Regions from separate parts of the Brevibacterium sp. LE-L genome, predicted to be linked through region 3. Evidence: riboswitches for the same ligand, from Rfam matches in the RefSeq annotation. Region 3 holds a riboswitch; each other region holds the start of a gene.
The links. Region 3 has a riboswitch for thiamine pyrophosphate ahead of thiM (hydroxyethylthiazole kinase). Riboswitches for the same ligand answer to the same signal wherever they lie in the genome.
Positions count from the first base shown of each region.

Region 1: it holds a riboswitch for thiamine pyrophosphate, as region 3 does, so the genes downstream of both, thiM (hydroxyethylthiazole kinase) here and thiM (hydroxyethylthiazole kinase) in region 3, are expected to answer to the same signal.
Region 2: it holds a riboswitch for thiamine pyrophosphate, as region 3 does, so the genes downstream of both, thiD (bifunctional hydroxymethylpyrimidine kinase/phosphomethylpyrimidine kinase) here and thiM (hydroxyethylthiazole kinase) in region 3, are expected to answer to the same signal.
Region 4: it holds a riboswitch for thiamine pyrophosphate, as region 3 does, so the genes downstream of both, ACQE2J_RS15130 (ECF transporter S component) here and thiM (hydroxyethylthiazole kinase) in region 3, are expected to answer to the same signal.

Region 1 is NZ_CP189759.1:1,388,214-1,395,413, forward strand. Features, by position in the region: gene ACQE2J_RS06215 (alpha/beta fold hydrolase) at 1-641, shown strand, start outside; gene istA (IS21 family transposase) at 728-2,314, shown strand; gene ACQE2J_RS06225 (ATP-binding protein) at 2,311-3,081, shown strand; gene ACQE2J_RS06230 (NUDIX hydrolase) at 3,411-3,854, opposite strand; TPP riboswitch at 3,845-3,943, opposite strand; TPP riboswitch at 4,380-4,475, shown strand; gene thiM (hydroxyethylthiazole kinase) at 4,564-5,388, shown strand; gene thiE (thiamine phosphate synthase) at 5,385-6,020, shown strand; gene ACQE2J_RS06245 (ABC transporter substrate-binding protein) at 6,076-7,119, shown strand; gene ACQE2J_RS06250 (ABC transporter permease) at 7,122-7,200, shown strand, end outside.
Region 2 is NZ_CP189759.1:1,396,999-1,404,198, forward strand. Features, by position in the region: gene tenA (thiaminase II) at 1-536, opposite strand, end outside; gene ACQE2J_RS06265 (TenA family protein) at 533-1,195, opposite strand; gene thiD (bifunctional hydroxymethylpyrimidine kinase/phosphomethylpyrimidine kinase) at 1,192-2,016, opposite strand; TPP riboswitch at 2,093-2,184, opposite strand; gene mobF (MobF family relaxase) at 2,371-5,928, shown strand; gene ACQE2J_RS06280 (HamA C-terminal domain-containing protein) at 6,091-6,975, shown strand; gene ACQE2J_RS06285 (DEAD/DEAH box helicase) at 6,951-7,200, shown strand, end outside.
Region 3 is NZ_CP189759.1:1,255,568-1,262,767, forward strand. Features, by position in the region: gene ACQE2J_RS05620 (ATP-binding cassette domain-containing protein) at 1-607, shown strand, start outside; gene ACQE2J_RS05625 (sugar ABC transporter permease) at 604-1,815, shown strand; gene ACQE2J_RS05630 (SRPBCC family protein) at 1,851-2,357, opposite strand; gene ACQE2J_RS05635 (winged helix-turn-helix transcriptional regulator) at 2,470-2,934, shown strand; TPP riboswitch at 3,022-3,154, shown strand; gene thiM (hydroxyethylthiazole kinase) at 3,142-4,056, shown strand; gene thiE (thiamine phosphate synthase) at 4,053-4,832, shown strand; gene thiD (bifunctional hydroxymethylpyrimidine kinase/phosphomethylpyrimidine kinase) at 4,829-5,743, shown strand; gene ACQE2J_RS05655 (TenA family protein) at 5,827-6,576, shown strand; gene ACQE2J_RS05660 (DUF1648 domain-containing protein) at 6,560-7,087, opposite strand; gene ACQE2J_RS05665 (hypothetical protein) at 7,146-7,200, opposite strand, start outside.
Region 4 is NZ_CP189759.1:3,313,901-3,321,100, forward strand. Features, by position in the region: gene ACQE2J_RS15115 (MmgE/PrpD family protein) at 1-618, opposite strand, end outside; gene ACQE2J_RS15120 (DUF4916 domain-containing protein) at 813-1,352, shown strand; gene ACQE2J_RS15125 (universal stress protein) at 1,489-2,448, shown strand; TPP riboswitch at 2,540-2,648, shown strand; gene ACQE2J_RS15130 (ECF transporter S component) at 2,670-3,299, shown strand; gene ACQE2J_RS15135 (ABC transporter ATP-binding protein) at 3,299-4,876, shown strand; gene ACQE2J_RS15140 (energy-coupling factor transporter transmembrane component T family protein) at 4,869-5,714, shown strand; gene ACQE2J_RS15145 (hypothetical protein) at 5,732-6,295, opposite strand; gene ACQE2J_RS15150 (putative quinol monooxygenase) at 6,352-6,672, opposite strand; gene ACQE2J_RS15155 (class I SAM-dependent methyltransferase) at 6,761-7,200, opposite strand, start outside.

The DNA.
Region 1 (7,200 bases), 130 kb from region 3:
CCCAGGGCGGGTACTCCAAACGTCGCATGGCTGCCGACATCGTGGAACTTCTCGACGCACTCGACGTCGAACGTTCCCATGTGGTCGGCCACGACCGTGGGGCACGAGTAGCGCACAGGTTCGCGCTCGACCAGGCTGACCGGATCAGGACGCTCGCGGTCTTGGATGTCGTGCCCACGCATGCGATGTTCCAATCCGATACCGCGACGGCGGCCGGATTTTTCCACTGGCTCTTCCATATGCAGCACGACCTCCCCGAGGCAATGACATCTGGTCGGGAAGAAGAGTATCTTCGCTATTTATTCCATCGATGGACACTGCGGCGCGACCGTCTCGAACCGATGATCGGTCACTACATCGAGTCCTTCAAGCAACCGGGCGCAATGCATGCGGGATTCGAGGACTACCGAGCGACCTGGGAAGACCTCGATCACGATGAACACGACCATCAGGTGGGGTACCGGGTCACCGTTCCCACGTTGGCCCTTTGGGGAGATCACGGGCTCGCGGCCCAAGCTCCAGTGCTGAGTAAGTGGAGAGACTACGTCGAAGAAACCCGAGATAGCACGTCTCTCCTTGAATGGCGCGTAGCGCTACTTGGTCCCGATAGTCCACGTACCTGGTATCAGTTTTCTGGATAGGTGGTACTGCCGTGATTTCGGTGGTCTTCTGAGCGGTGGGGCGGCACGTCCGTGTCGCCCGTCACTGAGTCGGAAAGGCCCTTGGTATGGTCAACTATCGGGCGATCATGGAGCTGGTGCTCGCAGATCGCAGTTACAGCGAGGTCGTCGAGACCGTCGGATGCTCGCGACGCGACGTCTCTCGTGTGAAGCAAGCCCTCACCCGGCACGGAGTGACCTCGGCTGCGGCGGTCGGTGATGCCGAGCTCGCGGCGTGGTTCCCGGACGGACGCCGGCGGGTCTCGGTGGAGTACGCGCAGCCTGACCTGGCGCGCGTGCTGACGTCGATGAAGCAGAACCGGCACTTCACGCTGCTGCAGGCATGGCGCCGCTACGCCGACACCCAGAGCGGCGGGCAGAAGAAGTACGGGTATTCGCAGTTCTGCGCCCTGTTCGCCGACTACGTCAGATCGCATGACCTGGTCGCCGTGCTCCACCACGAGCCGGGACGGGCGATGCTCGTCGATTGGGCCGGTGACACGCTCGATCTCGTCGACGCGGTCACCGGGCAGGTCACCAAGGCGTACCTGTGGGTCGGGGTGCTTCCCTACTCGGGGGTGTTGTTCTGCCGCGCCTACGCGAACATGAAGTCGCCGGCGTGGCTGGACGCGCACGTGCGCGCGTTCTCGTTCTACAGGGGCGTGGTCCAGCTGGTGGTCCCGGACAACCCGACGACGTCGACGCATCCGCGGCGCAAGGGTGACCGGGAGCGGATTGTCAACGCCCGCTATCAGCAGCTCGCCGACCATTACGGGACCGCGATCGTCCCGGCCCGGGCGGGCAAGCCCCGCGATAAGGCCGCGGCCGAGAACGCCGTCAACGTGGTCAACAAGCGTGTCATCGGCTACCTCGAAGACGAGGTCTGGACGAGCCTGTCCGAGCTCAACGACGCGATCGAGCAGCGCGTCGACGAGATCAACCACGACCTGCGTCGGGCCGACGACACGACCCGGTGGCAGCGATTCGAGGCCGAGGAGCTGTCTTTGCTCGGTCCGCTGCCCGATGCGCGGTTCGAAGAGGTCGAGTGGAAAGAGCTCAAGGCAGGGCGGAACTACCACGTCACCGCCGATTCCCAGCGCTACTCCGTGCCCTATCAGCTAGCCGGGCGACTGTTGCGGGTCCGGCTGACGTCGTCGCGGGTGACGGTGTTCGACGGCACCGCGATCGTGTGTGAGCACCCCAGACTGTGGGGCCGCAAGGGCCGGTACTCGACGCTTCCCGAGCATGTGCCCAAGCAGCATCAGGGCATCGACGGCCTGTGGTCGAGGCGCTGGTTTACCGATCGTGCCCGCAGCGCCGGCCCGGCGACCGTGACGGTGATCGAGCAGGTCCTCGACCGGCAGACGATCGAGGCGCAGGGATATCTCGACTGCCAGAACATCCTGAGCGGACTCGGAAAGCAGAACCGGCAGCGGCTCGAGGCCGCCTGCCAGGAACTCGTCAACCGGGGCGGGTACGCCACCTACACGACGCTGAAGCGCATCATGGCTGCGATCGACAGCGACCAGAAGAAACCCAGGGCGCCGATCCCGGCCGCGTCCACACGCAAACGCGCAGCCAGCGCACCGAATGGACCCGATGTGTACGTGCGCGACGCGTCTCACTACGAGACCGGAGGGGAGGAGGCCCGGTGACGTTCACGAGCATCGATTACGACAAGTTCCGCCAGCTGCGGGTCACGCATATCGCGACCCGGTTCGAAGAACTCATCGACGACGAAGCCAACGACACGCTCACCCCGGAGCAGATCTTTCTCACCGCTACCGACGACGCACTCGAGCAGCGCCGGATCCACAAGGTCGACAAGCTCATCCGTGCCGCCGGCTTCCCCCTCCCGCAGGCATCGATCGCGGAGATCGACTACCGCGAGGATCGTGGCATCACCCCGGTGCGGATGCGTCGCTACGCCGCACACGACTGGCGAGCAGATCCCACCAACCTGCTGATCACCTCACCGACCGGCGGTGGGAAGACCTATCTGGCGTGCGCGCTCGGCATCGCGGCGTGTCACAACGGCCACTCCGTCGTCTACGCCCGGATGGACGACCTGGCCAGGAGGTTGGTGATCGCCCGCGGGGACGGTATCGCCCACCAGAAGCTGCTCAACGACCTCTCGCACACGGATCTACTCGTGATCGACGATTTCCTCACCGTCGGGATCGACAGCGACGCTGCCAGCGATCTGTTCGCAGTGCTGGCGAACCGGGAACACCGGCTGCCAACGATGATCGCCTCGCAGACGGGGCCAGCGCACTGGGTGGCCGAACTGCCGGACCGAGTCGCTGCGGACTCGATCGTGAACCGGCTGTCGAACCAGGCCCGAAAGATCAGCCTCGGCCAGATCGACATGCGCAGGCTCCGCCACGAGCAAGCCCGCGCCGACGACGGCTACTGGGAGTAGCCGCCAGGACGACAGGTGCCGGCCCCGAGCACACGCTCGGGGCCAGTACCACTCCCACCGAGCACCAGTACCAGGTACGTGGACTATCCGTACCAACCGACGCTACGCGCCACTTGAAGGTGGCATCATCGAGAACTGCGGGCATTTCGTACCGGAAGAACGCCCTGAATCTCTCGCTATGCGACTGCGAGACTTCTGGGATCGTCACGAAACGATCAACTGACAGAACCCGCATTGTGTCGCACTGCATCTACCAGGAACCCCGTGCGGTTCCAAAAGTAGTTGTCCTCTTTCCGTCGTTCGGTATCATTCAAACGTATTGAGATAGTTCAAGAGCTTTGCGCGAGCCGGAAGGCAGTCTCGGCAACTTCGCGCACATCAAGACTGAGTGCAAGGTCTCCGTGTTCGAGGTCTTCGATTGAAAACCAGCGTGCTTCCAGCGCGTCATCAGCTGCCACGGGTACCCCGGTTCGCCAGTCGCACCGCACCGCGACGAGGACGAAGTGCTGGAGGAGGGTGCCGGAGTCGTCGTGATGGAAGGCATCGACAGCGGTGAACACCTCGCGTGCCTCACCGTGCACGCCGGTTTCCTCATGCAACTCGCGTAGGGCGGCTTGCTGAATTGTTTCGCCGGTTTCGATTTTCCCCCCAGGGAAGCCCCACCGCCCGACATCTGGCGGGTTCGCGCGACGCACCAGCAGCACGTCGCCGCCACGGATGACTGCTGCGATCGTCGCGACGATCGGACGGGACGGAGAGGTGGAAGCACTCACTTGGACATTCCTTCGCTAGTTCGAACTAGAGCAGGTTCGACGGGTGTGATCTCAGCCGCAGATCCCGTGCAGCACCCCGTGTCACGTCACACCAGTCTACCGAGGATTTGTGCTGCTCATCGGTCGCTGGCTCTTTGCGAGGGAACGTTTATCCGAGGTCTTGCGTTCACTCCCGCCGCTTTTTTCGTGTACTGACGGAGGTGCGGGTTCCGTGCAGCAGGAGTGGAGGGCGCCGATGCCGCCGGCCGATCTCACCCGGAGCCCCTCAGAGGCTGGTAGTCCTCAGCGTCTCCGTGCTCCTGCCGACCGCATGGTTTTGTACCAGGATGGGGCCGTGGTCGGCTGCCCGTGTTGGTATTTGATCTTTCTATATGGTCCCTGACACCGTGGGCTGCACCGATCTGGTTCAGTGTCGGCGAATCACCGTCGACAGCCCCCGCCAGGATCTGCCGTGCTCCTGACCATCGGCGGCCCTAGCGTTCCACGGGAGTGCTCCCAGTTGTGGCCGAATGCGTTAGGGTAGTGGGCAGTGACACGGGGTGCCGCACCCAGCGGCTGAGATCACACCCGTCGAACCTGATCCAGTTCGTACTGGCGAAGGGAATGTCCGGATGACTTCAGCGCGTTCGAGATACCGATCCAGGTGTCCGCTTTCGGCGTGCCGTCATGGTGATCGACTTTCTTTCGCAGTGGAAGAAAGCGAGAGTTCATGTCTGTCTCATCATCCGCGGTTCTGCTCGGTGAGCTGAGGGCGCAGACCCCGTTGGTGCAGTGCATCACTAACTCGGTGGTCACGAACTTCACCGCGAACACCTTGCTGGCCATCGGCGCGGCACCGGCGATGGTCGACATCGTCGGCGAGGCCGGACCGTTCGCCCGTGTCGCCGGGGGCCTGTTGGTGAATCTGGGAACGCCGATCCCGGAGCAGCGTGCGGCGTCCGAGGAAGCGGTCGCCGTGGCGAACGATGCGGGCACGCCGTGGGTGCTCGATCCGGTCGCGATCGGGTCGCTGCCCATCCGGACAGCTCTCGCCGAGAAGCTCGCCGCCCAGCACCCGTTCGCGATCCGGGGCAACGCCTCCGAGATCCTCGCGCTCGCGGGGGCCGGAACGGGTGGCAAGGGCGTCGAAAGTGCGGATGAGACCGAGGCGGCCGCACCGATCGCGATGCGGTTGGCGAGAGACCTGCGCACAGTCGTGGCGGTGTCTGGGCCGGTGGATCTGGTCACCGACGGTGAGCGCATCCTCCGGGTTTCAAACGGCGATCTGCCGCTGACGAAGATCACCGGCGGTGGGTGCGCGCTGGGTGCGCTGATCGCGGCATTCGCTGCCATCCGTGGTGAGTTCTCACCGGTCGAGGCGGTGGCTGCTGCGCATGTCGTGTACGGGATCGCCGCTGAGCGGGCCGCTGCAGAGACGGCGGGGCCCGGGTCGTTCGCTGCCCGTCTGCTCGACGCGCTGTACGCGATCAGCGCAGCGGAGGTGAGCGCGTCGGAGCAGGTGCGCGCCGAGACGGCGCCGGGCGGTGGGGCGTGAACCTCGGCATCTACCTGGTGACCGATCGTGCGCTCTGCGGTGAACGGGGCGTGGCGGAGACCGTGCGGGCAGCCGTCGATGGCGGGGTGCGCACCGTACAGCTGCGCGACAAGCATGCCGGCTTCGATGCACATCTGCGTGAGCTCGAACGTCTGGCGGAAGCGATCCAGGGCCGCGCGCTGCTGCTGGTCAACGACCGGCTCGATGTCGCGATAGCAGCGAGAGAACGCGGCATCCCGGTCGACGGGGTGCATCTTGGGCAGGGTGACCCCGCCGTGCGATCGGCGCGCGACGAGTTCGGCCCCGATGCCGTGATCGGCCTGACAGCGAACAGTGACGAGCACCTCGCAGCGGTGACGCATTTACCCGAAGGCACTGTGGACTACCTCGGCATCGGCGTGATCCGCCCCACGGCCACCAAGCCGGACCATCCTCCGGCGCTGGGGTTCGACGGCTTTCGACGCCTGGCGGCCGCGGCGTCGGTGCCCTCGGTCGCGATCGGCGGCATCGGTATAGACGATATCGCCCGGCTGCGCGACGACGGCGCCGCAGGGGCTGCCATCGTCTCCGCGATCTGCGCCGCCGAAGACCCCAAGGCGACCGCGCGCCGATTCGTGCGGGCCTGGGGCTGAGCACGAACCGCCCCTGATTCCCAAACCTCATTCCCCGAACAGAACATGGAGAACCGTGACCATCTCACCCAGATTCCGACGCGCATTGACCGCAGCCAGCGCAATCGCGCTCACCACCGTCGTCCTCACCGGCTGCGCCGGCACCGACAACGATGCCCCGGCCGATGATCAGCGCACGACCGTGCGTTTCGCGCTCGACTGGACCCCGAACGTGAACCATACTGGCCTGTACGTGGCCCTGCACGAGGGGTACTTCGAAGACGCCGGCATCGATGTCGAGATCCTGCCGTTCAACAACAGCAACCCCGAGGTGCTCGTCGACGCTGGTCAGGCGGAGTTCGGTATCAGCTTCCAGGACACCGCCTCCATGTCGATCGCCTCCGGCGCCGACCTCACATCGGTGCTCGCCGTGCAGCAGACGTGGGCGACCGAGGTCGCTGTGCTCGGCGACCGCGACGACATCACTAGCCCCGCAGACCTCGACGGTCTCGTCTTCGGCGGCTTCGACAACCCCGCCGAAACGATCACCATGCAGGGTGTCGTGCAGGCCGCAGGCGGTCAAGGCGACTTCGAGACTGTCGTGCTCGGCACGAGCGCATACGAGGCGCTCTATTCGGGGGACGTGGACTTCACCGTTCCGTTCGTCGCGGTGGAGGGCGTCGAGGCTGAGCAGCGCGGGATCGAGCTGAAGAACTTCGCCTACACCGACTACGGGTTCCCCGACGCCTATCAGGTGATCGTCGTCGGCAACGGTACTTGGCTCGAGGAGAACCCCGATGTGGCGCGCGACTTCGTGCAGGCGCTGGCCCGAGGATATGAGGACTCGATCGCCGATCCGGAGGCGACGGCGGAGATCCTGCAGGAGGAGAACTCCGGTCTGCTCACCGAGCTGGACCTGCTGGTCGCAGGGCAGCAGATGCTCTCCGAAGGCTACATGCTCGATGAGAACGGCGACTTCGGCCTGCAGACCGAGGAGCACTGGAGCGAGCTGGGCGAGTTCCTCTTCGATACAGGGCTGCTCACCGACCGCGACGGGAAGCCGCTCGACGAGCAGCCGGACTGGTCGGAGTTCTTCACGAACGAGTACCTGCAGGACTGATCGTGCGGGCGCGCTCCTGGGCGAACCTGTGGGTGCCGCTCGTCTTCCTCACCGTGCTCGTCGCAGTGTGGGAGGCGGCCG
Region 2 (7,200 bases), 140 kb from region 3:
CGTTGGATCGCAGCCGTTGCGGCTCCCTGGAACTCGGGACCGGCGTACTCGGCGATCCACTCCGCGTACGGGTGACCCTCGCGGGCCCGGCGCGCCGGATCGAGAGCGACGCCGATCTCGCCGTAACCGATCGTGCAAGGGGAGAGTGCGACGTGCAGGTCCAGCAGGTCGCCCGACATGCCGGTGTCCAGCACGTAGCGGGTGTAGGCGACCGTCGCCTGCTTCTCAGGCGCCGCATCGAGCTCGTCTTCCGGGATGCCCCACCTCGCGGTGAGGCGACAGTGCAGCTCGGTCTCGTGCAGGATCGCGCGCAGCGCTCCGCTCGCGTCTGTGATGTCGGCGAGGCTGCGACTCTTGTACGCGGCCAACGCGTTCGCGCGGGCGAACTGCACGAGAAACAGGTAATCCTGCACCAGGTAGTCCTGGAACACGGGCAGCGGCAGGGTGCCCTCGCTGAGCTTCTGTACGAACTCGTGCTCGGTGTAGGTCCGCCACTCGGGGCCGATCGCGGTCTTCAGGTCTGCGAAGAGGGTCATCGGGCTACTCCTTCCAACGGGTGGGTATAGCTGGCGTCGAAGAACTCCAGCTCGATCGCGACGGCCCGCGCGAAGAAGTCCTCGGCAAGCGCCTGCTGCGCGGGGCCGACCCGGTCGAGCTCGGCGCGGAGGAAGGCGACGAGGTCGTGGAACCCGGGGTAGTCGTGGAGCGTGATCCAGTCGGCATGCACGAAGCTCTCCGGCAGCGCTTCAGGCGCGTTCGTGGCCCAGTCGAGGTACAGCCATTCAGTGACGAGCAGCACCGCAAGAATCACCGCGTACTCGCGGGTCTCGGCCGCCTCGCGGAACAGCGCCGTGAACGCGGTGGTCGCCTCCGTGTCGGGGATCAGCTCACGCTGCTCTTCGGTCACGCCGAGCGCGTCGAAGGCGCGCAGGAAGTAGGTGCTCTCGTCGCCCGCGACTTCGCCGATGAAGCGGGCCAGCCTCAGCCGCGGCTCGAGCGCGTCGGCGCTCGCGACCGCAGAGCCGAGCAGTACCAGGAAGCCGTCGAGGAAGCGATAGTCCTGCACGAGGTAGCCAGCCATCACGGCGTCGTCGATGCTGCCGTCGAACAGTTCGCGCACGAAGCGGTGCGAGACCGCCCGCTCCCAGGTGTCTCGGTTCTGATCGCGCAGCGCGTCGGTGAATCTCTCGGTCATCGTTCTCCTCCTCGGTCAAGTGCGTCGCCCCAGAGGGCGTGGAAGTGGTGGACGGGGCCGTGACCGGAGCCGACCTCCAGGTCTCCGGCGCGGAGAAGCGCCTCGGTGAGGTACTCCTTTGCGTGTTGCACCGCCACGGGCACGGCCTGGCCCGGGAGGAGGGCGGCGAGCGCGGCCGACAGGGTGCAGCCGGTGCCGTGATTGTTCACGGTGTCGATGCGCGGTGCGGTCAGCTCGATGGTCTCGGCACCGGTGAGGATGTCGATGCTCTCGCCGCTGCCGAGGTGACCGCCCTTCAGCAGCACCCAGCCGGCTCCGAGGCCACGCAGCTCATCCAGCGCCGCCCGCATCCCTGCGAGGTCGCCGATCTCGGTGTCGCGTCCGAGCAGGACCGAGGCCTCGGGGAGGTTCGGGGTGATCACGGTGGATCGCGGCACCAGTCGCTCGCGGATCGTGTCGACGGCGTCCTGCTCGAGGAGATGATCTCCGCTCTTGGCGACCATCACTGGGTCGAGCACCACCGGGCACTTCGTGTAGCGGTCCAGACTCTCGGCGATCGCCTCGGCGATAGCGGCGTTGGCGACCATCCCGATCTTCACTGCGTCTACGCGCACGTCCTCGAACACCGCGGCGATCTGATCCGCAACGAATCCCGGCTCCAGAGCGACGAAGCCCTGCACACCCTGTGTATTCTGAGCAACGACGGCCGTGATCACGCTCATCCCGTAAGCGCCCTGCGCGGAGAAAGCCTTCAGATCGGCTTGGATCCCCGCGCCCCCGGTGGGGTCAGTGCCCGCGATGGTCAATACGTTCGGAATCAAAGTCCCGTCTCCATCTCTCGCTCGTGTCGAGCCTGGAAACGGGAGTGCGCGCCAGCACCCGCAAGTGTGCCTGCATAACGTCGTTCATCGACATCCCTCCGCGAGTCCGAACTCGATCAGGTTCCCGGGTGTGATCTCAGCCCGCGTCGGGCACCCCGTGTCTACACATCCACCATAGCCAAAAATCATCGTCGAGGGGCGAACGCGGCGCGGAACTACTCCGCTCAGACGTGCGAACGCCGTGACCGACGGCTGTCAATACCGTTACGTTGACGAGGTGCTACGCAGAGTAACGCACGCCGCTCGGACATTGTCACCGTTCTGCATGGTGACTGCGCGGTTCACCTGATCTGCATGACGGTCTCGATGCGGGTGATGAGTGCGGGTGACGGGTACAAGTACCTGCTTCGCACGATCGCTGCCGCCGACGGCGATCGCTCCCTCTCGACCCCGCTGACCAGGTACTACACGGAGGAGGGAACACCACCGGGCACTTGGATGGGGTCGGCTCTGCACGGCCTCGGCGACGGGCAGATCGTTCACGGCGATGAGGTCTCAGAGTCGCAGTTGCAGTTGCTGATCGGCATGGGCCGCGACCCCGTCAGCGGCGACCCGCTCGGGCGGGCCTTCCCACGGTACGTCTCGGTCGCGGAACGGATCGAGCAGCGCGTCGCGGACCTCGACCCTGGCCTGGGGATGGGTGAGCGTGCCGAGCAGATCAGCCAGATCGAGGCCGAGGAGATCGAGCGGGGCAACCGCCGTTCGGTTGCGGGCTTCGACTACACGTTTTCGGTGCCGAAGTCCGTTTCGGTGCTGTGGGGCGTGGCCGACGCCGGCACGCAGGCCCTGATCGCTCAGGCGCATCACGACGCGGTCGCCGAGGTCGTGGACTTCATGGAGCGCGAGGTCGCCGCGACCCGCACCGGCTACACCGCCGCCGATGGCGCGGTCGCCCAGGTCGACGTGACCGGCCTGATCGCCACGGCCTTCGATCACTACGACAGCCGCTCCGGGGACCCGCAGCTGCACACCCACGTCGTGATCTCCAACAAGGTCCAGACCGCGTTGGACGGACGCTGGCGGTCGCTGGACGGGCGGCCCATGCATGCGGCGGTGGTCGCGCTCTCGGAGCATTACAACGCGGTTCTGGCCGACCGCCTCACCGGCACGCTCGGCGTGGAGTGGGAGGCGCGGGATCGGGGCCGGGACCGTAACCCGGCGTGGGAGATCACCGGGGTCAGCGAGGAGCTGATCGAGGAGTTCTCCTCCCGCGCCCGCGATATCGATGCCGAGGCCGACCGGCTCATCGCCGCCTACACCGCCGAGCACGGTCGCCGGCCCTCGGCGCGGACGATCGTGCGCCTGCGCGCCCAGGCCACCCTCGCCACCCGCCCCGAGAAGCAGGTCCACTCCCTGGCCGACCTGACGAGCGGCTGGCGCGAGCGGGCCGGCCGTCTACTGGGTGAGGACGCGACCGGCTGGGCCGGTGGTCTCCTCGCCACGGCGCAGCAGGTGCGGCCGTTGCGGACTGATGATGTGCCGTTAGAGGTGATCGCCAAGCTCGGCGCCTCGGTGGTCGAGGTTGTGGGCGAGAAGCGCTCGACCTGGCGGCGATGGAACCTCCACGCCGAGGCAAGCCGACAGTCGATAGAATGGCGGTTCGCGACCGCGAGCGACCGGGAGGCCACCGTGGGGATGATCGCCGATGCCGCCGAGCAGGCCTCACTGCGGCTGACGCCGCCCGAGCTCGCTACCAGCCCGGCCGCTTTCCGCCGCCCAGACGGCACCAGCGTGTTCCGGCGCCGCCACTCGACCGTGTTCTCCTCCACGGTGCTGCTGAAGGCCGAAGACCGTCTCCTGGAACGCTCCCGCACCCTGACCGGCCCGATGGTCGAGGTCGAGACGGTCGAGAAGATCACCGCGAAGCCCGACCGGGAAGGGCACCTGCTCGGCGACGACCAAGCGGCAGCGCTCACCCAGATCGCAGTCTCCGGCCGGGTTCTCGACGTGTTGGTCGGCCCGGCCGGTGCCGGGAAGACCACCGCCATGGCAGCGCTGCGCCAGGCATGGGAGAAGCAGCACGGGAAGGGCTCGGTGGTCGGGCTTGCGCCGTCGGCGGTGGCCGCGCAAGTTCTCGGTGAGGATCTCGGGATCGCGACCGAGAACACGGCGAAATGGTGGCAGAACCATCTGACCCAGGGCACCACGTTCGAGGAAGGTCAGCTCGTCATCATCGACGAGGCTTCCCTTGCCGGCACCCTGTCGCTGGATCGCATCACCGCCCTGGCGGCCGGCGCGGGTGCGAAGGTGCTGCTGGTCGGCGACTACGGGCAGCTCCAGTCGGTCGATGCGGGCGGGAGTTTCGGGATGCTCGTGGCCGACCGCGACGACGCTCCCGAGCTCGTGGACGTGCACCGCTTCGTCCACGAATGGGAGAAGACCGCCTCCCTCGATCTGCGCCACGGCCGCACCCGCGTGATCGACACCTACGCAGGTCACGGCCGCATCAGCGATGGTGACGCCGAGGACATGATCGACGCCGCCTACACCGCCTGGCGTGCCGACCGCGACGCCGGACGGGCGTCGGTGCTGATCGCCGAGACCCGCGATGACGTGACCGCGCTGAACGCGAGGGCCCGTGCCGACCTGATCCTGGACGGCACGATCCGCCCCACCAGAGAGGTCGCGCTGGCCGAGCGCACGTCCGCAGGGGTCGGGGACACGATCATCACCCGCCGCAACGACCGGCGCCTGCGCACCGGCACAGGCCGGGGGTGGGTGCGCAACGGCGAACGGTGGCAGGTCACTGACGTGCGCGATGATGGGTCGATCACGATCCGCAAGCCCGGCCGAAGGTTCGGGTCGATCGTGCTGCCGGCCGACTACGTGGCCGAGCACGTGGATCTGGGATACGCCGTCACTGCGCATAGGGCGCAGGGCATCACGGTCGATGCCGCACATGTGCTGGTCGAGCCGTCCTCGACCCGTGAGAACGTCTACGTCGCGATGACCCGCGGCCGCGAGTCCAACCACGCCTACGTCGTCCTCGACCGCCCCGACGACCACGCCGCACCGCACCCCTCGGACAACGAGGAAGCCACCGGCCGCTCGGTCCTCTACGGAGTGCTGCAGCACTCGGGAGCCGAGCTCTCCGCGCACGAGACGATCACCGCCGAGCAGGACCAGTGGGGCTCGATCGCTCAGCTCGCCGCCGAGTACGAAACCATCGCCGCAGCCGCCCAACACGACCGCTGGGCCGCCCTCATCCGCGACTCAGGCCTGACCGAAGAGCAGGCCGACGCCACGCTGGGCTCGGTCGCGTTCGGAGCGCTGACTGCCGAGCTGCGCCGCGCCGAGGCCAACCACCACGACGTCGATACACTCTTCCCGCGCCTGGTGGCTGCTCGCGGCTTCGATGACGCCGAGGACATCGCCAAGGTCATGCACTACCGTCTCGCACGCGCCACCGCCCAGCCGGCCGGGTCGGGGCGCACGAGGAAGACCCCGCGGCTGATCGCCGGCCTCATCCCGCACGTGCAGGGCCCGATCGCGGCAGACATGCTCCAGGCCTTGACCGAGCGACGAGAGCTGATCGAGACCCGCGCCGACGCGATCCTCGACACCGCCCGCCAGACCGGCGAACCGTGGACCCAGCCGCTCGGTGACCCGCCGTCCGGTGACCGCGAACAGGCACGCTGGCGACGTGACGCCCGGACCATCGCGGCCTACCGCGACCGCTACCAAATCAGCGACGACACCCCACTCGGCCCGGCACCCCAGAGCGCGGCGCAGAAGATTGACCGCGCCCGCGCAGCGGCAGCCATACGTCGGGTAGCTGCGGATACTCCTCAGACCGGAGACTCTGTCGCCCAACGTTCTGTCAGCGTCAGGAGGCAAGAACGATCCCTGTGACATCTGGTGACACTCACGCCAGAGGACCTCTTGGCTACAGCCGAAGAGGATAGGATGTGACTCAACCGCATGGCTGCGGCACGCGTAGCTATGACAGCAACTTCGACCTCATGGGCACCTCCGTTGAGCGTCTTCAGCTATCCACGGAGGTAACTGTCGGCAATGGCTACGAAGCTCCCAGTTCCTGAGACGATCCTTGAACTCGTCGTAGATCACACCGACAGTCTCTTACCATCTGCAACGTTTTGCGCCGGTTTCGAAGATGGAACATGGCGCTCCGATGACCTCAGCGTCGACCTGATCAATTGGGCAGCCGATTGGATTCTTCCTACGCAAGAACTGGAAGGGTACAACCACGCTACTGGCACAGCACTGCTCGGGAAGGCTCTCAGTCGTGTTTACGCCACCATCGACTTTGAGAGAAGAGGAGAAATTGGTGAACTCCTCCTTCACATGATTCTGCGCAAGTTCTATGGAAGTTCGCGACTTATATCCCGGATCTACTTCAAAGACGCTGCCAACGACACTGTCAAAGGTTTCGACTGTGCCCACATTGTCGATACAGGAGCCTCCGGGGAACTAGAACTCTGGCTTGGCGAATCGAAGCTCTATAAGGACAGCTACGGTGCAGCCAGCGCAATATATGATGAGCTGAAGCTACATCTCAGTCGCGACTACCTGCGGTACGAATTTGCCGCCATAACCGACAAGATTCCTGACGACTATCCTCACCGGGACATGATCACCGCGCTGTTGTCTCGAAAGACCTCGTTGGACAGAACATTCAAGAGTGTCGTAGTTCCTATCTTCATTTCCTATGACAGCGAAGCTGCGGGCAGGCACAAGGAGAGCACTGAGGAGTACCTCGCTGATCTACGAACCGAGGTCATGAACAACTGGAAGAGTCTGCGAGACAGGTACGAGAACTGGACACTTCCTCGTCAGATCAGGGCACACGTGTTTTTCTTCCCAATGGACACCAAGGCCGAACTCACGTCCGCTTTCGATGGGAGGTTGAAAGCATGGCAGGCTCTCACGCAGAACTGACATCTCTGCTACGCGGTGAGGTTGACGACGAGTTTGAGATCCTATCCGATATTGCTGCTTTCACTTCAATTAATGGCATCGGATCTGAAAGCACGGATCTTGTAATTCGAGCGCTTGAGAAAATCAGTAGGACGGGACCCGAGGGCGAAATCCTTCGAAGTCTAGCAATGATGCACGGACTGTACCCCTATGCCGTTCAAGGTGCAGACCATGACTCTCTTCGGG
Region 3 (7,200 bases):
CGGTGCTGATGAGGGCGAACTCCTCATCAATGGGGCGGCGCAGAAGTTCTCCTCGCCGAAGGATGCGCAGAAGGCCGGAGTGGCCACCGTGTTCCAGGACCTCTCCCTGTGCGAGAACCTCGACGTCGTGGCCAACCTCTTCCTGGGGCACGAGAAGACCCGCGGCGGAGTCCTCGACGAGGTGTCCATGGAAGCGAAGTCCTGGGAGCTGCTGCGCAGCCTGTCGGCGAAGATCCCGAGCGTGCGCGTACCGATCGCCGCCCTCTCCGGCGGTCAGCGGCAGACGGTCGCGATCGCCCGGTCCCTCCTCGGTGAACCTTCGCTGGTCATGCTCGATGAGCCGACTGCGGCGCTCGGTGTGGCGCAGACCGCCGAGGTGCTCAACCTCATCGAACGGCTCAAGGAACGCGACCTCGGGGTGCTGCTCGTCAGCCACAACATGGCCGATGTGCAGGCGGTGTGCGACCGGGTGCACGTGCTGCGTCTGGGCAAAGACGCCGGCGACTTCCCGGGAGACGAACGCACCGATGTGCTCGTGGCAGCGATCACCGGAGCCAGCGACAACGTTGTGACCAAACGCGCAGCACGAAGGGGTGAGCGTCGATGACCCGCAATTCCTTCATCACCGATGAGCGGATCTCGTCCGAAGGCATCGTCAGCACATTCATCCGCCGCGTCAAAGAGGGCCAGCTCGGGTCATTCCCGGTCATCCTCGCCCTCGTCGTCATCGTCATCGTCTTCCAGACCGCCGACAGCAATTTCATCTCCCCGGCCAACCTCGTCAACCTCTCGACGCAGGTCGCATTCCTCGCGATCCTGGCACTGGGCATCAACCTCATCCTGCTGCTCGGCGAGATCGACCTCTCGCTTGCGCAGCTCGGCGGCCTGGCCGCCTCCCTGCTCGGAGTGCTCGTGGTCAGGCAGGGTGTGCCGCCGGCGATCGCGCTGATCATCATGCTGCTGCTCGGCCTCGTCGTCGGTGCGATCCAGGGCTGGTTCTTCGCCGTCGTCGGCATCCCGGCCTTCGTCGTGACCTTGGCCGGTCTGCTCGCCTTCACCGGTCTGACGCTGACGACCCTGGGCACGCAGAAGAACCTGTCGATGTCGGACACCTTCGCCTTCGATTTCGCCAGCTACTACTTCCCGGCGGTCTGGGCCTATGTGTTCGGGGCGATCGCGATCATCGGCTTCGGAGCAGGCATCATCTACTCGAAGCTGCGCCGTCACCGCGAGGGACTCAACGCTCCGAGCTGGACCTCGGTGATCGTGCGCATCGTGCTGCTGACCGCGATCGTGTTCGGGTTCCTCGTCCTCGTCAACCAGGACTTCGGCCTGGCGATGCCGTTCTTCCTCATGATGGTCATCGCCATCGGCATCGATCTCGTGCTGCGCAAGACCCGTTACGGCCGTTCGATCTACGCCGTCGGCGGCAAGGTCGAGGCGGCCCGACGTGCCGGCATCCGAGTGACCTGGGTGCGCATCAGCGTATTCATGGCCGCCGGCGTGCTCGCGGCGCTCTTCGGCTTCGTCAAAACCGGTGTGACGACGAACGCCGGATCGACGCTGGTGAGCACGCAGGACCTGCTCAACGCGATCGCCGCAGCCGTCATCGGCGGCACCTCGCTCTTCGGCGGCCGCGGAACCGCGTGGGCGGCCGTGCTCGGTGCGCTGGTCGTCGGCGCCATCAACAACGGCCTCTACCTCATCGGCTTCAACTCCGATGCGCAGCAGATCATCACCGCGCTCGTCCTGCTCACCGCCGTCGTCATCGACGCACTCAGCCGCCGCGGCCAGAGGTACGTCGGCCGCGGTTAGCCGAGAGCCGTCCGTCCTCGGGTATGGTCCGGCGGTCAGGCGCCGGAGAGCAGACTCGCTTCGACTGCCGGAGTGATCGGGTCTCCCGCGCCCGTGGTGATGAGCCGGTGAAGGCTGTCGTGGGCATTGCGCGTCCACCCCTGTGCGCAGCCCTCATAGCAGGCCAGCATCGGGATCAGCCCCACATGGGTGAAGGTCAGCCGGGCACCGGAGCCGGCCGGCTCGATGTCGAAGCGCACGGTCGTCCCGGCCCATTCATCGACGCCCTCACCCGCTCCGAAACGATTGTCGAGGATCCTCCAGACGACGCGTTCGCCGGGGACGAGCTCGGTGACCTGCACGCGAGTGGTGTGGATCTGCGGCACCGTATAGACGAATTCGCCGAGGCGGTCGGTCGCGCCGTCGATGCGCTGCGACCACCAGCCGCGCACATTCGTCACGGCGGCGTAGACCTCCTGCGGTGACTGCGGCACCTCATAGGTGAAGGTGAAATCCGACGATGACATTGCGTCGGGCGTAGATGTGGGATGTGCTGTGGTCATGGCGAGGCTCCTTTGCCGTTGTCTGCCGATCCCAACTTGCATCAAACAAGTTGATGAAGTGATGATCCCACGCCTGCTTTCATCATGCAAGTATCAAGGTAGAATCATTCTCATGCTGGGCAGAACGTATGACAACGAAGTGTGCTCCATTGCGCGCTCGCTCGAGATCGTCGGCGAACGGTGGAGCCTGCTGATCATCAGGAATGCGCTGTTCGCGGGAGTCACCCGCTTCGGCGACTTCCAGAAACGGCTCGGAGTGGCGACCAATGTGCTCACGACCAGGCTCGATGGCTTCGTCGAGGCGGGGATCATGTCCCGGAACTCGGGGTCCGGCGGGGTCGAATACCATCTCACCGACAAGGGACGTGATCTGCGCGGAGTGCTCATCGCGTTCACCGACTGGGGCGATCGTTGGCAAGCCCCTGCCGGGCGGCCGATCATCTACCGGCACGATGACTGCTCGGGTGAGGTGCATAGTTCGATCCGCTGCGATGTCTGTGGTGGGAAACCTGACGCCGTCACCGCCTCGAAGGGTCCGGGCATGCCTGAGGAGAAGTGGTCGCACCGAACTGACTGACACAGGCACCCGATACGAATGGGCGTGGGCAGGTGCCGGGGCGGGGCTGAGGGGTCGCTCGTGTCCGACGGGGCTGATAGAGTCGAAGCCAATGACATGGGGTGCCTCATGACGTTCCGCTCGGGCCGAGAAGTCCAGGCGGAGTTCGGCGAGGCTGAGAGAACACCCATCGAACCTGATCTGGGCCATACTAGCGAAGGGATCGTCATGGTTGACTTCGACCTGCGTTCTGCCAATGCGCGACTGCGTGCAAGCAATCCACTCATCCAATGCATCACGAACACCGTCGTGCAGCAATTCAGCGCCAACGTGCTCCTGGCCATCGGTGCCTCCCCGGCGATGCTCGACCACGAAGCCGACGCCGGGCAGTTCGCCGGCATCGCCAGCGGCGTCCTCATCAACTTCGGCACCGCCTCGAACCACCAGCTGCTCGCCGCCGATGCCGCCATCGACGTCGCCAACGCGGCCAGCAAGCCCTGGGTCCTCGATCCGGTGAGCGTCGGGGCCGTCGACTTCCGCACCTCCCGCATCCGTCGTGCCGCCGCCGACCACCCGACCGCCATCCGCGGCAATGCCTCCGAGATCGCCGCGCTGGCCGGAGTCGGCCTCGGCGGACGCGGAGTCGACTCCACCGATGACGTCGATGCGGTCCTTCCCGCCGCCGCGAAGCTGGCCCGAGAAACCGGGGCGATCGTCGCAGTCTCCGGACCCACGGACGCGATCGTCGCCCACATCGACGGCGCCGACCATGTCGCCCGCATCGCCGGCGGCCACGAATACATGCCGCTGGTCATCGGCACCGGCTGCTCGCTCGGAGCCGTCACCGCCGCCTACCTCGCCGCCGCTCGCGGTGGACTCGCCGATCCCGACGCCGACGCCTCGGCGGTGAACGCATCGGAACACACCACGAGCGGTGAGGCCGCCTCGGCGAGGTTCGAAGCCGTCGTCGCCGCCCACGCCCACTTCGCGGTCGCCGGCGAAGACGCCGCCGAGGGAGCCAAAGGACCGGGCAGCTACTCGGTGAACTTCCTCGACGCACTCCACGCCGTCGACGACGACCGGCTCGCACAGGCCAGGGTCAGCCTCGACACACTCGCCGCGGACGAAGGCGCGCGGGCATGACCGCCGGATCCGCGCACATCACCGACGATCTGCGCAACGCTGCTGACACCGACCGCTTCGTCGGCATCGACACCCGCCTCTACCTCGTCACCGACTCCGCCCAATGTGAGGCGGCCGGTCGCACCGTTGCCCAGACGGTCCAGGCCGCGGTCGCCGGGGGAGTCGGCATCATCCAGGTCCGCGACAAAGACATCGATGACGGCGAGTTCTATTCGCTCGCCCGTCAGGTCATCGCCGCCGTCGACACCGCCACCCGCGGCACCGACCGCATCGTGCCCGTCGTCCTCAACGACCGCGTTGAGGTGGCCCGCCGCCTCATCGACGAGGGCGAGACCATCCACATCCACGTCGGCCAGACCGACACCACCGTCACCGAGGTGCGCGCCGTCGTGGGTGAGGCACCGCTCATCGGTCTCTCGGCCGCCACCAGCGCCGAATTCGCCGCCGCCCGGGACACCGGCGTCGTCGACCTCGTCGGCATCGGTCCGGTCTATGACACCACGACGAAGGCCGACGCACCCGACGGCATCGGACCCGACCGCCTCGGCAAACTGGTCGCAGAGGCAGGCATCCCCGCCGTGGCGATCGGCGGAATCACCGCCGACCGAGCTCCTGACCTGAGCGGACGCGGGCTGATCGGGATCTGCGTGGTCTCGGCGATCTGCCTGGCCGATGATCCGAAGGCCGCCGCCGAAGACCTGCTGTCGGCGTTCGCGGGACGCGATCACGACGGCCGCGCGGACAGCGCAGGCAGCACCGCCGGCGGCCAGGCATGAGCACGCGCCCGCCGATCACGCTGACCATCGCCGGCACCGACCCCAGCGGGGGAGCCGGAATCCACGCCGACCTCAAGACCTTCACCACGCGCAAGACCCTGGGCACGAGCGTCATCACCGCCCTCCTCGCCCAGAACACGCACGGGGTGTCTCGGGTCTACCCGATCGACGATGACTTCGTCGCCGACCAGTTCGACTCCGTGCTCGAAGACATGCCCGTCGACGCCGCGAAGTCCGGGATGCTCGGCGGCCGATCCCTCGTCGACCTCGTCGTCGCCCGCGCCGCCGAAGGCCTGCTCGGCTTCTACACCGTCGACCCGGTGATGATCGCGACCTCGGGCCATCGCCTCCTCGAGTCCGACGCCGTCGACGCGGTCCGCACCCACCTGCTGCCCGTGGCCGACCTCATCACTCCCAACCTCCCCGAGGCGGCCCTGCTCCTGTCCGAGGACGAACCCGAAGCGCAGACCCCCGACCAGATGCGTGACCAGGCGCTTCGCCTGCTCGAACGTGGGCCCGGCGCCGTCCTCCTCAAGGGCGGGCACGGCAGCGACGGAGACGTCACCGACATCCTCGCCACCCGGGACGGTTCGGTCCGCGAGTTCACCCACCCCCGCGTGGCTACCGCGAACACGCACGGAACCGGGTGCACCCTCTCGGCCGCAATCACCGCCGAGGTGGCCGTCCTCGGCCGTGAACGCGCAGCATCGGCGAACGGGGGCGCGGGAGCGGCCGTGACCGGCACCCCCGAGATCGGGTCCGAGCTCCTCGGCGATGCTGTCAGCAATGCCCTGGATTTCCTCGCCCGGGCTCTCAGCTCGGCCGCGGGCTGGCAGGTCAGCCTCGACTCGGATGGGGCACACGGACCCGTCGACCATCAGGTCGACATCGTCCGCGGGCAGCCTTCCTGACCGACCGCTCACCGCACGGTCGGGCACCCCATCTGACCAACACGAATCACAACCGCACGTCACACGAGTACATAGGAGTTCCCATGACCGTCGATTTCTCTGCCGGACCCCAGACCGCTCAGCTCTGGGACCGTGTCCGCCCCATCATCGAACAGATCGAAGACCTGCCGTTCCTCGCCCAGCTCGCCGACGGCAGCCTCGACGTCACGGCGTTCACGAACTACATCATCCAGGACGGCATCTACCTCAACGGCTACGCGAAGGCGATGTCCTTCCTCGCCGCAAAGACCGTCGACCGCGACGAGTCACGCTTCTGGGCCGGCTCGGCAGCCGAGGCGATCACGGTCGAGGAAGGCATGCACGAAGAGCTGCTCGCCGATTCGCGACTGGCGGCCGCACATGCTGAACTCACCGGCGGCAGCGCGGGCGCCAAGGCCTCACCGACGGCGCTCGGCTACGTCTCGTTCCTCATCGCCACGGCCGCCAGCCGCTCCTACGGCGAAGGCGTCGCCGGAGTGCTGCCGTGCTTCTGGGTATACGCCCACATGGGCAAGGTGCTCGTCGAGCAGGCCGGTCAGATGGCCGATGACCACCCGTACCGGACCTGGGTGCAGACCTATGACTCACCGGAGTTCGACGAATCGACCCGTCATGCCGTGGTCATCCTCGAACAGGAACTCGCGAAGGCCCCGGACGAGGAGGCGGCACGGATGCGGGCGGCGTTCGAACAGGCATGTGTCTACGAACTGCACTTCTGGGCCTCGGCACACGCGATGCAGAACTGGGACGCCTCCGTCTTCCTGCCGCAGGGCGGGCTCACCTCGGCGGGCTGAGCCGGCGGACGAGGTTGATGAGAGCCGCGGCGGTGATGATGAGGAAGACGCCTGTGGGAATGAACGTCATCCCCGTCGGCATCGTCGCCCCGCGCCCTTCGCGCATGATCATCACAAGCACCGACGTCAGCAGCAGTGCCAGGGCGCCGCCGGTGATGCGCATGAACTGCATGAGGCAGTCATAGAGGTAGGTGTGCTCGCCGCTGTTCAACCAGTAGTCCTTGAACGGGATGTTGATGATGGAACTCGGAAGCTTCTCCCAGATCCAGCGGCTCGAAAAGAGCAGGGGAAGACCGACGCCGATCGGCACGAGCCAGCCCAGCGTGCCCGCCTTCGACGACCAGTCGTCGGGCTGTCCCGAGGAATCGAAGTGGCTCGCGACGGTGTCCGGAGCCTGAACCCAGAACCAGACGGCGAAACCGATGAACACGAGGACCGAGACGACCGCGAACACGAGCGCAGCGAACTCGCCCATCGGGGACCGGCGCGGATTCGGAGAGGAGGACGTCACCCTGTCACTCTAACAACAGGGACAGTCCTGTCGATCAGCGGCAGGCGCGAGCGACAACTCAGGCGCGAGCCGAACCCGAAGGATCCTCAGGGTAATGGGTGATCGGTCCGAAC
Region 4 (7,200 bases), 2.1 Mb from region 3:
ACGGGTCGCGGTGGTCACGTGCAGCGCCTGCTGGACGGCCTGGAAGGTGACCTCGGTGGGCAGGCCGAGCAGCGCGCCGATGCCGGCCGCCGCGGAGGGGCCGAGGTGGGCGACGTGGTCGATCTTGTGCTCGTGCAGGCACATGCCCTTGACCAGGTCGACCTGGATCTCGTAGCCGGTGGCGATGCCGTTGATGAGGTCCTTGCCGCCGATGCCCTTGTGCTGGGCGACCGCGAGGACGGCCGGGATGTTGTCGCCGGGGTGCGAGTATTCGGCAGCGAGGAACGTGTCGTGGAAGTCGAGTTCACGCACGGCCACACCATTGGCCCAAGCGGCCCATTCCGGAGAGAAGCGATCGGTCACGGGCAGACCGAAGATGTTGGCACCCGGGTTGAACGGATGAGCCTGCGCCTGCTCACGAGCGTGCGTCGGAGCGGAGCGGCGCACCGAGGCGGCTGCCACGGCGGCGTTGTCGATGATGCGGTTGATGACCATCTCGGTGACGTCTGCGTCGACCGGCGTCGAGTCGGATGCGACTTCGGCGATCTTCCAAGCGAGCTGATCTTCGCGAGCCAGGTTCTCTGAGCTCTTATGAGTGCGGACTTCATGATTGATCATGGATACCCCTTCATAGTCCTTGACCGGAACTGGTCGTCAGGTGCTGACCCCACTGTAGGTCACGGCACTCGGCAGATCTCTGCCGGTCGGAGATTTATCTCGACATCAAGATATTTTACCCGATGTGTGCGCTGGTTCACCAACAGGGTCCGATGCCTCTTCTGCACCGACCCCCGATATGGGACGATTGCCTCATGACCCGCACTGCATTGGACTTCGATGAGAACTGGTTCGACGATGCGGAGTTCGCCCGCCTGCGCAGACGGATCCCCATCCCCTACGTCAACGCGATCCCCGTGCGAGTCGGCGAGGCCGGCAACGTCGAACGCATCGGACTGCTGCTGCGCAGCCTCGAGGACGGAACCCTGGGCCGCGAGGTCGTGGGCGGGCGCATCCGCTTCCACGAATCGATCCGCTCCGCGCTCATGCGGCACGCCGAGAACGACCTCGGCCCGATGGCGCTGCCGGTCATCCCGCCGTCGATCTCCCCGTTCCACATCGCCGAATACTTCCCGACCGAAGGCTCCGGCCTCCTCCACGACCCCCGGCAGCACGCGATCTCGATGTGCTTCGTCCTCGAGGTCCGCGGCGAGTGCACTCCACGAGCCGATGCCCTCAGTCTCGACTGGCTGACCCCCGAGGAGACCCTGCGCCCCGACATCACCAGCGAGCTCTGCCACGGTCAGGATTTCATCCTCAAGGCCGCGCTCACCCATCTGGGCTTCCCGGTCTGAGACTGCGGTTCTCACAGACACCATTTTCTACATTCCGTAGAATAACCTTGGTAGACTGGTGGCGACGCAGACGATACCGCTGGTCGGGGCCGTCGTCGGCGTCTGGGTTGGCCAGGCCCCGAGGGAGAGGTTCGAGATGTCTGCCCAGTCCCCAATGCCCGAGTCCCACACCCCCGAAACACGTCCGGCTGATGCCCGGCCGTCCGAGTCCGGTCTCAACCGGGAATTCGGCGTCCTCGTCGGCTTCGACGGCTCCGAACTCGCCGGTCTCGCGGTCCGCTGCGGCGCGCTGGAAGCCGAACGACGCAAGACCACGTTGACCGTCGTGACCGCATATCCGCTGCCGACGATGATCTACCCGAACATGGCGTCGATTCCCAGCGAGCCCGAGGACGCGATAGCGAAGCAGGAAGCGGAGAAGATCCTCGCCGAGGCGGTCGAACTCCTCCGCGATCATCCCGGAGAGAAGAGCTTCCGCACCGTGCCCGGCGATGCGGCCGGCTCGCTCATCGCGCTGAGCACCGATGCCGAGGTCATCATCCTCGGCGCGCGGGGCCGAGGCGGCTTCATGGGCCGCGTCCTCGGCTCGGTGTCCACCGCCGTGCCGGCTCACGCTCACTGTCCGACGATCGTCGTCCCCCACCATGCCGCGAACGCCGAGGCGGACGGACCGGTGGTCGTGGCCGTCGACGGTTCGGACACCGGCCGGGTCGCCATGGTCACCGCGGCCGCCGAAGCCGCCCTGCGCCGAACAGCACTCGAAGTCGTCGCGGTGCTTCCGGCGGGAGAGGAATGGCTCTACTGGTACCCCGAGCTCGAGCTCAGCTCCGAAGTCACGGGACGGCGGCAGAAGCAGATCGCTGCCGGACTGGAGGAAGAGATCGCGCAGCTGTCCGAGCAGTTCCCGGATCTCGAGGTGTCCTCCTCGGTGCCGGTCGGTGACCCCACGCAGACGCTCGTCGAGATCAGCGCCAGGGCGCAGCTGACGGTGATGGGCACGCGCGGACGAGGACGGTTCCGCAGCGTCCTGCTCGGCTCCGTCTCACGCGGAGTCCTCAATCATGCCGAGGGCACGGTGATGGTCGTCCCGAGCTGACAGCAACGGCACCTGACAGCGCAGCGGCACCTGAGGGTCCGCGGACCGGACAGCTCCGTGCCGGAGCCCGCTCTCCCCTGTTGTACAGTGGTGGCTACGACAGGGGAGCGCCGTCAGGGGCGCTGAGAGTGCAGAAGAAGCTGCAGACCCTCGAACCTGATGCGGCTAGGACCGCCGAAGGAAGTCGAGACTCTTCACCCCTCCTTGTATGAGGAGGCACAATGCCGAAAACCACCACACCGAAAACCACCTCCGCCGCGGCGACCGCACACACCAGGGCTCCGAAATCGAAGCAGTGGCGGGTCGTGGACTATGTCACCACCGCCGTGCTCGGCATCGCCGTCGGGCTCGTGTTCTGGGTGTTGGCGCTGAGCTGGAAGGTCCTCGAACTCGCCTTCCAGGCCTTCCCGCCCTCGATCGGGCTCATCGCCGGCCTGTGGGTCCTCGCCGGCCCCTTGGCCGCTGCGATCATCCGCAAGCCCGGAGCCGCGCTCCTGTGCGAACTCATCGCCGCCATCGTCGAGGCGGTCCTCGGCTCACACTTCGGAGCCACCGTGCTGCTGTCCGGGTTCATTCAGGGCCTCGGTGCCGAACTCGTCTTCGCCGCCTTCGGCTACAGGCGGTTCACGCTCTGGATCACCGCACTGTCAGGGGTCGTGGCCGCGGCGTTCATGGCTGTGAGCGAGAACATCATGTACAACGCCGAATGGCAGTTCGGCTATCAGGCGATCTACGCGGTGTGCGCCATCGTCTCCGGCCTCGTCCTCTCCGGCATCGGCGCCTGGTACGCGTATCGGGCGATCGCAGCCACCGGGGCGCTGAGCTCGTTCGCCTCCGGTCGCCTGCGCTGATGGCACTGCCGATCACGGCACGCGGATACTCGTGGACGCATGCCGATCGCGATACACCGGCTGTCGGGCCCCTCGACATCGACATCGCCGCGGGTGAGAAGGTCCTCCTCCTCGGCCCCTCGGGGGCCGGCAAGTCGACTCTGCTCCATGCCATCGCCGGCGTCCTGCCCGAGGAGTCCGGCGAATCCAGCGGTGAGCTCCTCGTCGGCGGCGAGGCTCCGAATCCTCGCCGAGGCGGCACCGGACTGGTCCTGCAGGATCCCGATTCGCAGGTGATCTTCTCCCGCATCGGCGACGATGTCGCCTTCGGGATGGAGAACCTCGGTCTGCCCGCCGAGACCATCGAGGCTCGGATTCCCTCGTCTCTGCGTGCCATGGGACTCGACCTGCCCGCCGAGCATCCGAGTGCGGCGCTGTCCGGCGGGCAGAAGCAGCGTCTAGCTCTGGCCGGCATCCATGCGATGTCGCCGGAGGTCATCGTCCTCGACGAGCCGACGGCCAATATCGATCCGTCTTCCGCGCCCGGCGTCCGTGATGCCGTCCTTGCCGTGCAGGCCGAGACTCAGGCGACCATGCTCGTCGTCGAACACCGCGTGGGGCTGTGGCTCGATCACGTCGATCGGGTGATCGTGCTCGGCCGGCAGGGAATCCTCGCCCAGGGCGCTCCGAGTCGGGTCTTCGGTCATCCGAATCTCTCAAGCGTTCTCATCGACTGCGGGATCTGGGTGCCCGAGGATCCCTCACGATCCCGCGATGACCGTACCCGGTCGCTGAGCGGATCCGGCCGGACCGATGGTGAGCCCGAACGGTCACGGGTCCTGTCCGACCGGGCGGACGACCGCCTCGGCGAGGTGCTGCTGCGCACGGAGGAACTCAGCGTTGCGCGACCGCGGATGCGCGCGCCCGCGGTCGCCGGCCTCGATCTGAGTCTGCGCGCCGGGCAGGCGCTCGGCCTCGTCGGCCCGAACGGGGCCGGGAAATCGACGACAGCACTGACCATGGCCGGGCTCATTCCCGAATTCGCCGGTGCGGTCCACGCCGAGGCAGAGCTGCGTGACGGACTCAGACGCACCCGCCCCTTCGCCTGGCCTTCTGCTCAGTTGGCCCCGCGCATCGGGATGGTCTTCCAGGAACCCGCGCATCAGTTCCTCGCTTCCAGCGTCGCCGGCGAACTCGAACTCGGTCCGCGACTGGCCGGCTGGTCGAGTGCCGAGATCGCGACACGAGTGGATGACCTGCTCGTGTCACTCGGTCTGGCCGAACTCTCGCAGACGCACCCGCAGAGCCTGTCCGGAGGAGAGAAACGGCGCCTGTCGGTGGCGGCCATGATGGCACCTCGACCGCGAGTCCTCATCGTCGACGAGCCGACCTTCGGTCAGGATGCGCTGACGTGGGCGGGACTGGTCGAGATGTTCCTCGATGCTCTCGCGCACGGATCTGCGGTCGTGGCGGTCAGTCACGATCAGGCGTTCCTCGAGGCGATCGGGGCCGATCTCCTCGATCTCGGCGACCACGGTGGTGGGGCCACGACTCTGTCCGCCGACGTCCAGGTCAGGGCCGGTGATCGCGGTGAGTAAACGACTCGTGCGGGTGCGCTCCTCCCCCACCGAGGCGGCCGTTCCGGATCCGGGCCAGCTCATTCCCGTCATGCGCAGCACCCTCGTGGTTCGGTGCAACCCGCTGACGAAGATCGGCGTGGCACTCATCCTCATGGTCGGGGCTCTGCTGAGCATCGATCTGGTCTCGGCCGGAGTCGTCTTCGTCTTCTGCCTTCTTGCCCTTCCGGCCACGGGTCTCGACCTGTCGGCCGCGGCGAAGAGACTGTGGTTCCTGCCTGCCGGCGCCCTGCTCGCGGCCTGGGGTACCGCCTTGCTGGCGGAGAAGACCGGACCCGTCGTCGTCGACTTCGGACCGATCCTATTCACCACCGGATCGCTGTCCGCGGCCGCCGCGATCTTCCTCCGGGCTCTGGCCCTGGCGATTCCGCTCATCGTGCTCGCCTCGACGATCGATCCGCGCGACCTGTCCGATGCGCTCATCCAACATCTGCGCCTGCCCGAGGTGGTCGTGGTCTCTGTGCTTGCCGCCTCGCGGCTCCTCGGACTCCTGGTCAGCGAATGGCAGGTGCTGTCGATGGCGCGGCGAGCCAGGGGTGTGGCCGGAGGTTCGCTGCTGCGGAGGACTCACAGCCTCTTCAGCGGGGTGTTCGTCCTGCTCGTAGTCTCGATTCGTCGCGCCACCACACTGGCGATGGCGATGGAGGGCCGTGCGTTCGGTCGTCCCGGCCGGACATGGCGCAGGCGCTCACACTTCGGGATCCGGGATCTCGTGGTCGTGCTCATCAGCCTGGCCGTCTGTGCACTGGCGATCGTCGCCGCGCACCTGCTGGGGACCTGGAATCCGATCATCGGCTGAAGCTGAGCCGAAGCGCTTCAGTCCCGGGCCGACGGGCCTGCGAGCCGGCTGAGGAAGTCCTTGCCGAAGGCCCGCCAGTCTTCGAGAGCGTCCGGGCTCGGCAGCTTCGAGGTGGTGAGGACGACGAGAGTCTTGTCGTCGCTCTTCGCCTCGGCGGCGACTTCGACCTTGATCCCGCCGTCGAGGTCCGCTCGCCAGAAGGAGCGCTTCGCGGTCTCGGAGGTGCGGGGTTCTCCCTCGAGGGCCGCTCCGTTGAGAGTGCCGTCGACGAAGGAGGCGAACTTCGCGATGAGGTCGCTGCGCTGACCGGAAATCGTGCGGGAGACAGCCACGTCGAAGGTGCCGTCGGCACGCTGCCCCGGCACCCGCCGACCGATCTCCTGCTCGTAGGCGACGACTGCACCTTGGACCCACCAGCCGTGGTTGTCGACTTGGCCTTCGAACTGCGGATAGAGAGCGTCGGCAAGTTCTCTGTGACTCGCCGACGCTCCCCCGGCCGCCTCGAGGCGAGCGCGGGTGTCCTCCCACTTCTCGCCGAGGGCGGTCTCGATCGCCGGAATGTTCATCCCTCTGGTCGCCATGGCAGAAGTCTAATCTCTGCGGCGCCCAATAGCGACGGTTCAGGCCGGTCCGGCGATCAGTCGATCTTGAGTTCGCCCATCTCGTCCCAGCCTTCGCCGTCGATCTTGCGGGAGATGATCTTCGGGGTCGAGGCCAGGTGCGGGCGCATCGCTTCGAGCCCGGCAGCGAAGTGATCGCTCGTGACATGCGGTTCGGCACCCTCGTCGGTGAATGCTTCGACGAGGACGAACTCGTTCGGGTTCTCCAGGCTCTTCGACCATTCGAAGAAGAGATTGCCCGGTTCGGCCCGGGTCGCCTCGGTGAAGGTGCGCACTGCCTCGGGGAACTTCTCGACGCTTTCGGGTTTCACGTCGTACTTCACAACGATGAAGATCATGGGATTCTCCTTCAGCTCTTTGGTGGATGGTTCGTCTTCAGCCTAGTTCGGTCGACCGCACGAATCGACTGGACGCAGCGAGAACGCCTCACAGTCGTGTGGCGATGAGGACGAGGAAGTCGCTGCCGGCGTCGAAGGGGTGCAGTTCCCAGGTGGAGAACCTCTGATCGACGAACATCCCGGTGGCCCTGAGATCGTCGGCGAAATCATCGAAATCGTAGCCGCGTCCGGCGCCGAACCCGGACACGAAGCGGCCGCCGTGCTTGAGCGTGGACTTGATGTTGCTCAGGGTCTGCCGGCGGGAGGCCGGGTCGAGGAAGGCGAGCACATTGCCGGCGCAGAAGGCCACGTCGATCTCATCGATCCCGGTCCCTGCGAAATCGAAGTCGGCGAGATCGCCGGTGTGCCATTCCCCGCTTGGGTAGTCCTCCTCGGCGACGGAGATGAGGAATTCGTCGAGATCGACGCCGTATACAGTGTGCCCTTCTTCGATGAGCAGACCGCCGGCCCGCCCCGTGCCGCAGCCGG